DNA from 2 places in the Bradyrhizobium sp. 2S1 genome. Region 2 is predicted to be linked to the other one. Evidence: predicted binding sites of a transcription regulator. Region 2 holds the regulator's gene; the other holds the start of a gene.

Region 1 (4,498 bases), 3.6 Mb from region 2:
TGCGCCGCGCGCGATCGTCCGGCGTGAGCGGCGCGCGGAAGGCGTCGAACTCGGTGACGCAATCGGCGGCGAGCTGCTGGAGTTCGTCGGAGCGCTTCGCCGGGATCACGGCGATGAAACCGCTGATGGCATCGACAACAGGCTCGATCACCGGTATGCGCCGCGCGCGGCCTGCGAAGGCGGCGCAGGCGCCGAGAAGCTCGGCCTCGCTCCTGCCGTCGGCAAGCGCGGTCGGCGCCTTCAGCGTGGCGTGGAAGCCGTATTTGCGCGGGTCCTCCGTGACCTCGCGCCAATCGGGCGTGACGCCATCGGGAAACGGCAGATCGTCGCCAGACACGGCGTCATAGCCGAGCAGCCTCGAGCCGAAGCGGTGCAGGGCGCTGTCGGGTGACGGCGCATAGTAGATCGCGTAGCGCGGAGTGGGGGCCATGGCAGCAGAATAGAGCCTGACTATGCCGCCGCAACCGTCTTGCGCGGCGCGAGCGAGTGAACGAGGCAGCTTGCATCCGCCAGATGCACCAGCCGTCCGGCTGATATCACGGCGACGATGCGCGGCCGCACCGGCGCCTTGTCGTCGACGATGACGATGTCGGCGCGGCGGCCTGCGGCGAGCTCGCCGCGATCGGTGAGCCCTGCGGCGCGCGCCGGCGCCGACGAGATCAGGTCCCAGGCCCTGGCGAGCGGCAGGATGCCGTCCGCTGCGAGGCGGAACGCCGCGAGCAGCTGCGCCGGATAATAATAGTCCGACGCCAGCACCGAGCAGAGGCCCTTGGCGATCATGTCGGACGCTTTGGTCCAGCCGGTGTGGCTGCCGCCGCGCACCACATTGGGCGCGCCGAACACGATGAAGTCATCAGCATCGGCGGCATCGCGCGCGGTCTCCTCGTTGACGGGGAATTCGGCAATCGCCGCGCCCAGCGCGCGAAACTCCTGACGCATCGCCGGGCTGTTGTCGTCGTGCGACAGCATGCGGATATCAGCCGCGCGTGCAGCCGCAGCCAGTCGCGCGATCGAGGCCGGCACCTCGGGGCGGCAAGCCGCGACCCGGTCGAGCATGTCGTTGACGGCCTCGACGGAGAGCCCGGTGCGTTCGGCCAGCTGGTTGCGCTTCTTCGGCTTGACGTTGCTGTGGTCGTTGAAGGCGAACAGGTCGATGCGACCTTCGGTGAGCCATTGAATGATCTCGGCCTCGGCGTCGAGATTGTGGGTCTCGTGACGCAGATGGAAGCGCGTGTCGGCGGCGAGAAGCGGCCGCAGCGCCTCGATCGCATCGAGCAGCTTGCGCGCGTTCTCCGCGCTGCGCAGGCCGGGCTCCCACGACCAGGTCGTGCCGTGGAACACGGTGGTGATGCCGTTGGCGATCGCCTGCCGGTCGCTGTCGATCAGTGCCACGTCGGTCGGGAAGTCGACGCCCGGGCGCGGCATCATCTGCCGCTCGAACGCATCGCCGTGCAGATCGATGATGCCGGGCAATACCAAGAGCCCGCCGGCGTTGATGTGAAGCGCGGCGCGGCCTTGCTCGGCGTCGAGCGCGCCGATATCGCGGCCTGCGGTCCGCAGCGAGGTCTCGACCAATCCGCCGTCAACCAGCGTGCGTCCGCCCTCGATGAAAATGTCCGTCACGATGCGGCACTCCGTTGTTTGGCCTGTGCTTGGGATACGGCCTCGGCCTCATACTTGTCGAGGAATTCCTCCACCGCGAGCTTGCGAAAGTCGGGCAGGACACGGCGAAGTGTCTCGTGATCCCAGTCCCACCACGCCAGCGCAGCGAGACGATCCGCGATCGCTTCGGAGAAGCGCCGCTTCACCGGGCGCGCCGGATTACCGGCAACGATGGTGTAGGCGGGCACGTCCTTGGTCACGATCGCGCCGGCGGCAATCACGGCGCCGGTTCCGATGTTGCGGCCCGGCAGCAGGATCGCGCCGTGACCGATCCAGACGTCATGGCCGATATGCACGTGATGCGCACGTCGCCAGTTGAAGAAGTCGGTGTCGTCGTTCTCGCCGGGAAAATAAGCGCTGGCGCGGTAGGTGAAATGCGCCTGTGTCGCGCGATGCATCGGGTGGTTGCCGGGATTGATCCGGGTCATCGCCGCGATCGAGCAGAACTTGCCGATCGATGTGTAGGTGATCTGGCTGTCGTTCACGACGTAGGAATAGTCATCCATGCTGACTTCAAGCAGGATCGTGCGCGCGCCGACCTCGGTATATTTGCCGAGCTTGCTCTCGCGGACCGACGCAGTCGGGTCGACGGTCGGCACAACCGAGAGTGTTTTTCCGGCCATCAGGGCTTCCGCAAATCTTGTAAGTCTTTGGCTTCCGGGAGATGCGCGCTCGTCATCGGGATGCTTGATGACAACATCATGACGTCACGATGACGGCAAGAGAGCAGGTGTGGACGATCGCCGCACCGCAACGTCGCGTCACATAACTGTAAAACACCGGGGATAGCGATGGCCCAACACGGCGCGGTTGGAGCATTACATGCTGGTGGTGGAAGGTTTGACGTGCCGGTTCGGCACAAAAGCCGCAGTCGACAACGCATCCTTCTCGATCGCGCCGGGCAGCTTTGTCGGTGTGATCGGCCGCTCCGGTGCCGGCAAGTCGACCCTGTTGCGGATGATCAACCGTCTCGCCGATCCGACCTCCGGCCGCATCCTGTTCGAAGGAACCGACGTGACTGCATTGCGCGGCAAGGCGCTGCGGCAGTGGCGGGCGCGCTCGGCGATGATCTTCCAGCAGTTCAACCTTGTCGGCCGTCTCGACGTGCTGACCAACGTGCTGATGGGCCGGCTGGCCCAGATTCCGTCCTGGCGTTCGTTGGCGCAAGCCTGGCCGGAGCAGGACAGGGCGCTCGCGATGTCCGCGCTCGATCAGTTCGACATCGCCCAGCTCGCGGCGCAGCGCGCCGACCAGCTTTCGGGCGGCCAGCAGCAGCGCGTCGCGATCGCCCGCGCGCTGGTGCAGGAGCCCGACATCATCCTCGCCGACGAGCCGATCGCCTCGCTCGATCCGCGCAACACCAAGATCGTGATGGATGCGTTGCTGCGCATCAACAAGCATTTTGGCATCACCGTGCTCTGCAATCTGCACTCGCTCGACCTGGCGCGGACCTATTGCGATCGCCTGGTCGGGATGGCGGCGGGTCGCGTGGTGTTCGACGGCGCCCCGGCGGCGCTGACCGATCATATCGCCCGCGAGCTCTACGACCTCGAGGCCAACGACGTCATGGGCGGCGCGCCAATGCCCGCGCCCGACGGCGCGACCGTTCCGGCACTCGGCACCGCCGCCGCGGCCTGAGCGTCGCGCGTTTTCCGATCTGAATGGCCGAGCATTTTGCCCGGCCAACAGGTGCAACCATAACAAAGAGGGGTAGTCATGTTCACTCGTCGCATCATTCTGGCCGGCGTCGCCGCGCTGGCGCTTACCGGTTCCGCATCCGCGCAGGACTGGAAGGCAAAATATCCGGAGCTCACCTTCGCGGTGGTGCCGGCGGAGAACGCCTCGGGCGTCACCGAGCGCTGGACGCCGTTCGTTGCGTATCTGTCGAAGGAGCTCGGCGTGAAGGTCACGCTGCGCATCGCCAATGACTACGCCGCCGTCATCGAAGGTCAGCGCGCCGGCAACATCCAGATCGCCAGCTACGGCTCGGCCTCGTTCGCGCGCGCGCGCCTGACCGGCGTCAAGACCGACGCGTTCGCCAACGACATCAACGCCGACGGTTCGACCGGCTATTACTCGGTGTTCTTCGTCAAGGCCTCGAGCCCATACAAGAGCGTCGACGATCTGAAGGGCAAGAACCTCGGCCTGGTCGATCCGAACTCGACCTCGGGCAACAACGTGCCGCGCTTCGAGCTCGACAAGATGGGCATCGCCGACGCCGACACCTATTTCGGCAAGGTCGTGTTTACCGGCAGCCACGAGAACGCGGTTCTGGCGCTGGCGCAGGGCACCGTCGACATGGCCGCCAACCAGTGGACCAGCGACGACGATTCGACGCTCGCGCAGATGCTGACCAAGGGCATGCTGAAGAACGCCGACGGCTCGGCGATGAAGAAGGACGATTTCCGCATCATCCACAAGTCGGCGCCGATCATCAACGGACCCTATGCGTACAACGCTGATCTGCCCGAGGACCTGAAGGCTGCGATCGCGAAGGCCTTCTTCGAAGCCCCGACCAAGGACAAGGCCGCGTTCGACCGTCTCTCCGACGGCCAGAAGAAGGGCTTCCATCCCGCCACCACCAAGGACTGGGATGGCACGATCGAGCTGATCAAGTTCGTCGACGCTCTGCGCAAGAAGAAGGCGAGCTGATCGTTCGCCTGACGTCACGAGGCCGGGCCTGTCAGCCCGGCCTTTGTTCTCAACTCCGAACCGGACTGGCACGCGTCGATGGCGACCGCCGTATCCATTCTTCCGGCGCAGCAACTGGCAATGCTGGAAGAGGCCTACCGCAGGTCGGTCTCGCGCAAGCGGCTGAAGGCCGCGCTGGCGGCGG
Region 2 (4,498 bases):
TCACTGTGCTCGCGCTGAACATCGGCGCGCGCATCCTTGGTGCCGAAAGGGCCGCAAAATGACCGAGCTTTCCGTTTCCACGACTGCCGCGAGCCACGTTCCCCAGGTACCGCTGCCGGAAGCGCCGCCGAAAGTCACGGTGCGCAACCTCAACTTCTATTACGGCGAGCACCACGCGCTGAAGAACATCAACCTGACGCTCGGCACCAACCGCGTCACGGCGTTCATCGGCCCGTCGGGCTGCGGCAAGTCGACCCTGCTGCGCATCTTCAACCGGATGTACGATCTCTATCCGGGCCAGCGCGCGGTCGGCCAGCTGATGCTGGACCAGACCAACATTCTCGATCCCAAGCTCGACCTCAATCTGCTGCGTGCGCGGGTCGGCATGGTGTTCCAGAAGCCGACGCCGTTCCCGATGACGATCTACGAGAACATCGCCTTCGGCATCCGCCTCTACGAGAAGATCTCGAAGTCCGAGATGGACGACCGGGTCGAGAAGGCGCTGCGCGGCGGCGCGCTGTGGAACGAGGTCAAGGACAAGCTGAACGCTTCCGGCCTGTCGCTCTCCGGCGGCCAGCAGCAGCGGCTGTGCATCGCGCGCACCGTGGCGGTGCGTCCCGAGGTGATCCTGTTCGACGAGCCGTGCTCGGCGCTCGACCCGATCTCGACCGCCAAGGTCGAGGAGCTGATCCAGGAGCTCTCCGAGGACTACACGATCGCGATCGTCACCCACAACATGCAGCAGGCGGCGCGCGTCTCCGACAAAACGGCCTTCATGTATCTCGGCGAGCTGATCGAGTTCGACGACACCAACAAGATTTTCACCTCGCCGAGCGATCGACGCACGCAGGACTACATCACCGGCCGGTTCGGCTGAGGAGACAAGCGATGGCTTCTGAACATACCGCCAAGGCATTCGACAGCGACCTGCAGGAGTTGACCCGTCTGGTCGCCGAGATGGGCGGCCTCGTCGAGCGCATGATCACCGAGTCGGTCGACGCGCTGATCCGCCGCGACGTCGCGCTGGGCAAGCGCGTGGTCGCCGCCGACATCGAGATCGACAATCTGCAGCGCGTCATCGAAGAGCGCGCGGTGCTGACGATCGCCCGCCGCCAGCCGATGGCGATCGACCTGCGCGAGATCGTCAGCGCGATGCGCGTCGCGACCGACCTCGAGCGGATCGGCGACCTCGCCAAGAACATGGGCAAGCGCGTCGCCGCGCTGGAGAGCGATTTCCAGCCGCTGAAGTTGATCCGCGGCCTCGAGCACATGACCGACCTCGTACTGTCTCAGGTCAAGTCGGTGCTCGACGCCTATGCGGCGCACGATCTGCCGGCGGCGATGAACGTCTGGAAGGGCGACGAGGAGGTCGATGCGATCTGCACCTCGCTGTTCCGCGAGCTGCTCACCTACATGATGGAGGATCCGCGCAACATCTCGTTCTGCATCCATCTGATGTTCTGCGCCAAGAACATCGAGCGGATCGGCGACCACGCCACCAACATCGCCGAGACCGTGTTCTACATGATCGAGGGCCAGCAGATCACCGACAAGCGTCCGAAGGGCGATATGACCAATTTCGCCACCACGGTGCCGGGCAACTAGGGCATGATCCGCATCGGCGGAACCGGATTGTCGTCGCGACAAACCGTTTCCACGGGGAATATGCTCAGGGGTTGAGTGTTTCGGTTTGCGTTTGGGCAACGGATCACCACAGAGAAAGAACTTAGACCGATGAGCGCACGCATTCTGGTAGTCGAAGACGAGGAAGCGCTGACGACGCTGTTGCGCTACAACCTCGATGCGGAAGGCTACGACGTCGAAACGGTGGGACGCGGCGACGACGCCGACACCAGGTTGAAGGAGCGCATCCCCGACCTCGTTGTGCTGGACTGGATGCTGCCGGGCCTGTCCGGCATCGAGCTGTGCCGCCGTCTGCGGGCGCGGCCCGAGACCAAGCAGCTTCCGATCATCATGCTGACCGCGCGCGGCGAGGAGAGTGAGCGCGTGCGCGGGCTTGCCACCGGCGCCGACGATTACATCGTCAAGCCGTTCTCGGTGCCCGAGCTGCTGGCGCGCGTGAAGGGCCTGCTGCGCCGTGCGAGCCCGGAGCGGCTTGCCACCGTGCTGACCTATGGCGACATCGAGCTCGACCGCGAGAAGCGCCGTGTGGCGCGCTCCGGCCGCCCGATCGATCTCGGGCCGACCGAATATCGTCTGCTCGAATTCTTCCTCGAGCATCCCGGCCGGGTGTTCAGCCGCGAGCAGCTGCTCGACAGCGTCTGGGGCCGCGACATCTATATCGATGAGCGCACCGTCGACGTGCATATCGGCCGCCTGCGCAAGCTGCTCAATCCGGGCCGCGAGCAGGATCCGATCCGCACCGTTCGCGGCGCCGGCTACGCGCTCGACGACCGCTTCGCAAAGGCTGAGCCGCAGCCGTAAGGCCGCGCGGCATTCACAAGCCGCAACACGGCGTCGTCCCGGCCTAGTGCGCAATTGCGCACTAGGCCGGGACGTCGCCGGTGATGCATCCGGGCGACGAGCCACAAAAAAATCCCCGCTTTCGCGGGGATTTGTTTTTGAAGTCTACGCCAGTGTCCCGAGTGCTCACTTGATCTGCGGTTTCGCCGACGGCCGGCGGCGATCGCCGGCGGGCTGGTAGGCGACGCGCGAGTGGTGTGCGCAATAGGGCAGGCCGCCGAGCGCCTTGCCGCCGCAGAAGAAGAATTCCGGGCTCGAGGGATCGCCGACCGGCCAGTGGCAGGTGGCTTCGTTCAGCTCGAGCAGCGACAGCCGCTGGCTCATCGGCACCACGTTGTCGTAGGAGATCGGATAGGGCTCCATCTCGACCTCGAAGGCATGCGCCAGCGCGGTGTTGCCGCGCGAGACCGGACGCGCCACCCGCATCATGTGCTGGGCGGGGCGGGCCTTGCGCTGCCGCGGCGCCGCCGTGGAGGGGGCCTTGGCGCGGCCGGAGAGGCCGAGCCGATGCACTTTGCCGATCACGGCGTTTCGCGTCACATTGCCAAGTTCCGCGGCGATCTGGCTGGCCGAGAGGCCAGACTCCCAGAGCTTCTTCAGCTGCTCGACGCGATCGTCGGACCAGGTCAATACAGTCATCGCATTCTTCCTTTCGCATGGCGCCGGTCATTGGAGCGACGCTGCGAGCCAAATCCGGGTCAAAATCCCAGCGGCCAGAATCCCTTAGCCCTCGCCGGGCGCGGTTTTGAGCCCGAACGTTTACGTGTGACACGAAGGCTACTTAGAGGGTCCAGTACTGCCGCACGAGATGTCGTACCCGACAGGCCAAACGCTACAATATGGCGTGACTCTGGCGCAAGAGTCCGCGGCCGTGCGTCCACATGTTCCCACAAAGTTAAGCACTGCAATGAGGCTTTTCCACCGCACCGGAATGCTCCGGATTGCGCTCGTTCCGCATCGCAGGAAGGTCGGCAAAGGCCGGCTGCTGGCGATTGACACCTACTGGCCGCAGCATAGAATGCCTGTACGTGCCGCCCGCAAAGGCGGCCGTTTTGTTTTCCGAAGCTGGCCGTTGCTGCACTGGCGTCAAGCCGCCCGGCAATTGTCGGCTTCAAACCGGCAGTGAACGCCATGACCAACAGCGCCTCGTCGCATCTGCTCCCCGTCTTCGCCCGGGTCGATCTCGGCTTCGAGCGCGGCGACGGCGCCTGGCTGATCGCAACCAACGGCGACCGCTATCTCGATTTCACCTCGGGCGTTGCGGTGAACGCGCTCGGGCATGCGCATCCGCATCTGGTCAAGGCGCTGCAGGAACAGGCGACCAAGCTCTGGCACATGTCGAACCTGTTCAAGAGCCCGGACGGCGAGGCGCTGGCCGCCCGGCTGTGCGAGCAGAGCTTTGCCGACTTCGTGTTCTTCTGCAATTCCGGCGCAGAGGCGATGGAAGGCGTGATCAAGCTGGTCCGCCACTATCACTTCTCCAAGGGCCATCCCGAGCGCTACCGCATCATCACCTTCGAAGGTGCCTTCCATGGCCGCACGCTGGGTACGCTGGCCGCGACCGGCTCGCCAAAATATCTCGAGGGTTTTGGCCCGCCGATGGACGGCTTCGACCAGGTGCCGCACGGCGACATCGAGGCGGTGAAGAAGGCGATCGGCCCGCATACCGCCGGCATCCTGATCGAGCCGGTGCAGGGCGAGGGCGGCGTGCGCTCGGCGCCGCAGGCGTTCTTCAAGGCGCTGCGCGCGCTGTGCGACGAGCATGGCCTGCTGCTCGCATTCGACGAGGTGCAGACCGGTATGGGCCGCACCGGCGATCTTTTCGCCTACAAGCGCACCGGCGTGACCCCTGACGTGATGTCGCTGGCGAAGGCGCTCGGCGGCGGCTTCCCGATCGGCGCGGTGCTGGCGAGCGCCAAGGCCGCTGAGGGCATGGCGCCGGGTTCGCACGGCTCGACTTTCGGCGGCAATCCGCTGGCGGTCGCCGCGGCCAATGCCGTGCTCGACGTGATGC

Evidence for each region. Region 2 encodes PhoB, which activates phosphate uptake and scavenging genes when phosphate is short. Its sites were predicted from a motif close to TGTCATNNANCTGTCAT; they were not measured.
Region 1: a site for PhoB is predicted at 2,353-2,369, ahead of phnC (phosphonate ABC transporter ATP-binding protein). Genes of this name have one in related genera too.

The regions. Positions count from the first base shown of each region.
Region 1 covers NZ_CP147717.1:5,386,928-5,391,425, forward strand. Annotated here, with positions in the region: gene HAP54_RS25480 (DUF1045 domain-containing protein) at 1-430, opposite strand, end outside; gene HAP54_RS25485 (alpha-D-ribose 1-methylphosphonate 5-triphosphate diphosphatase) at 451-1,623, opposite strand; gene HAP54_RS25490 (chloramphenicol acetyltransferase) at 1,620-2,285, opposite strand; gene phnC (phosphonate ABC transporter ATP-binding protein) at 2,485-3,300, shown strand; gene phnD (phosphonate ABC transporter substrate-binding protein) at 3,379-4,314, shown strand; gene phnE (phosphonate ABC transporter, permease protein PhnE) at 4,393-4,498, shown strand, end outside.
Region 2 covers NZ_CP147717.1:1,805,401-1,809,898, reverse strand. Annotated here, with positions in the region: gene pstA (phosphate ABC transporter permease PstA) at 1-62, shown strand, start outside; gene pstB (phosphate ABC transporter ATP-binding protein PstB) at 59-877, shown strand; gene phoU (phosphate signaling complex protein PhoU) at 889-1,605, shown strand; gene phoB (phosphate regulon transcriptional regulator PhoB) at 1,735-2,445, shown strand; gene HAP54_RS08655 (GcrA family cell cycle regulator) at 2,611-3,123, opposite strand; gene HAP54_RS08650 (aspartate aminotransferase family protein) at 3,616-4,498, shown strand, end outside.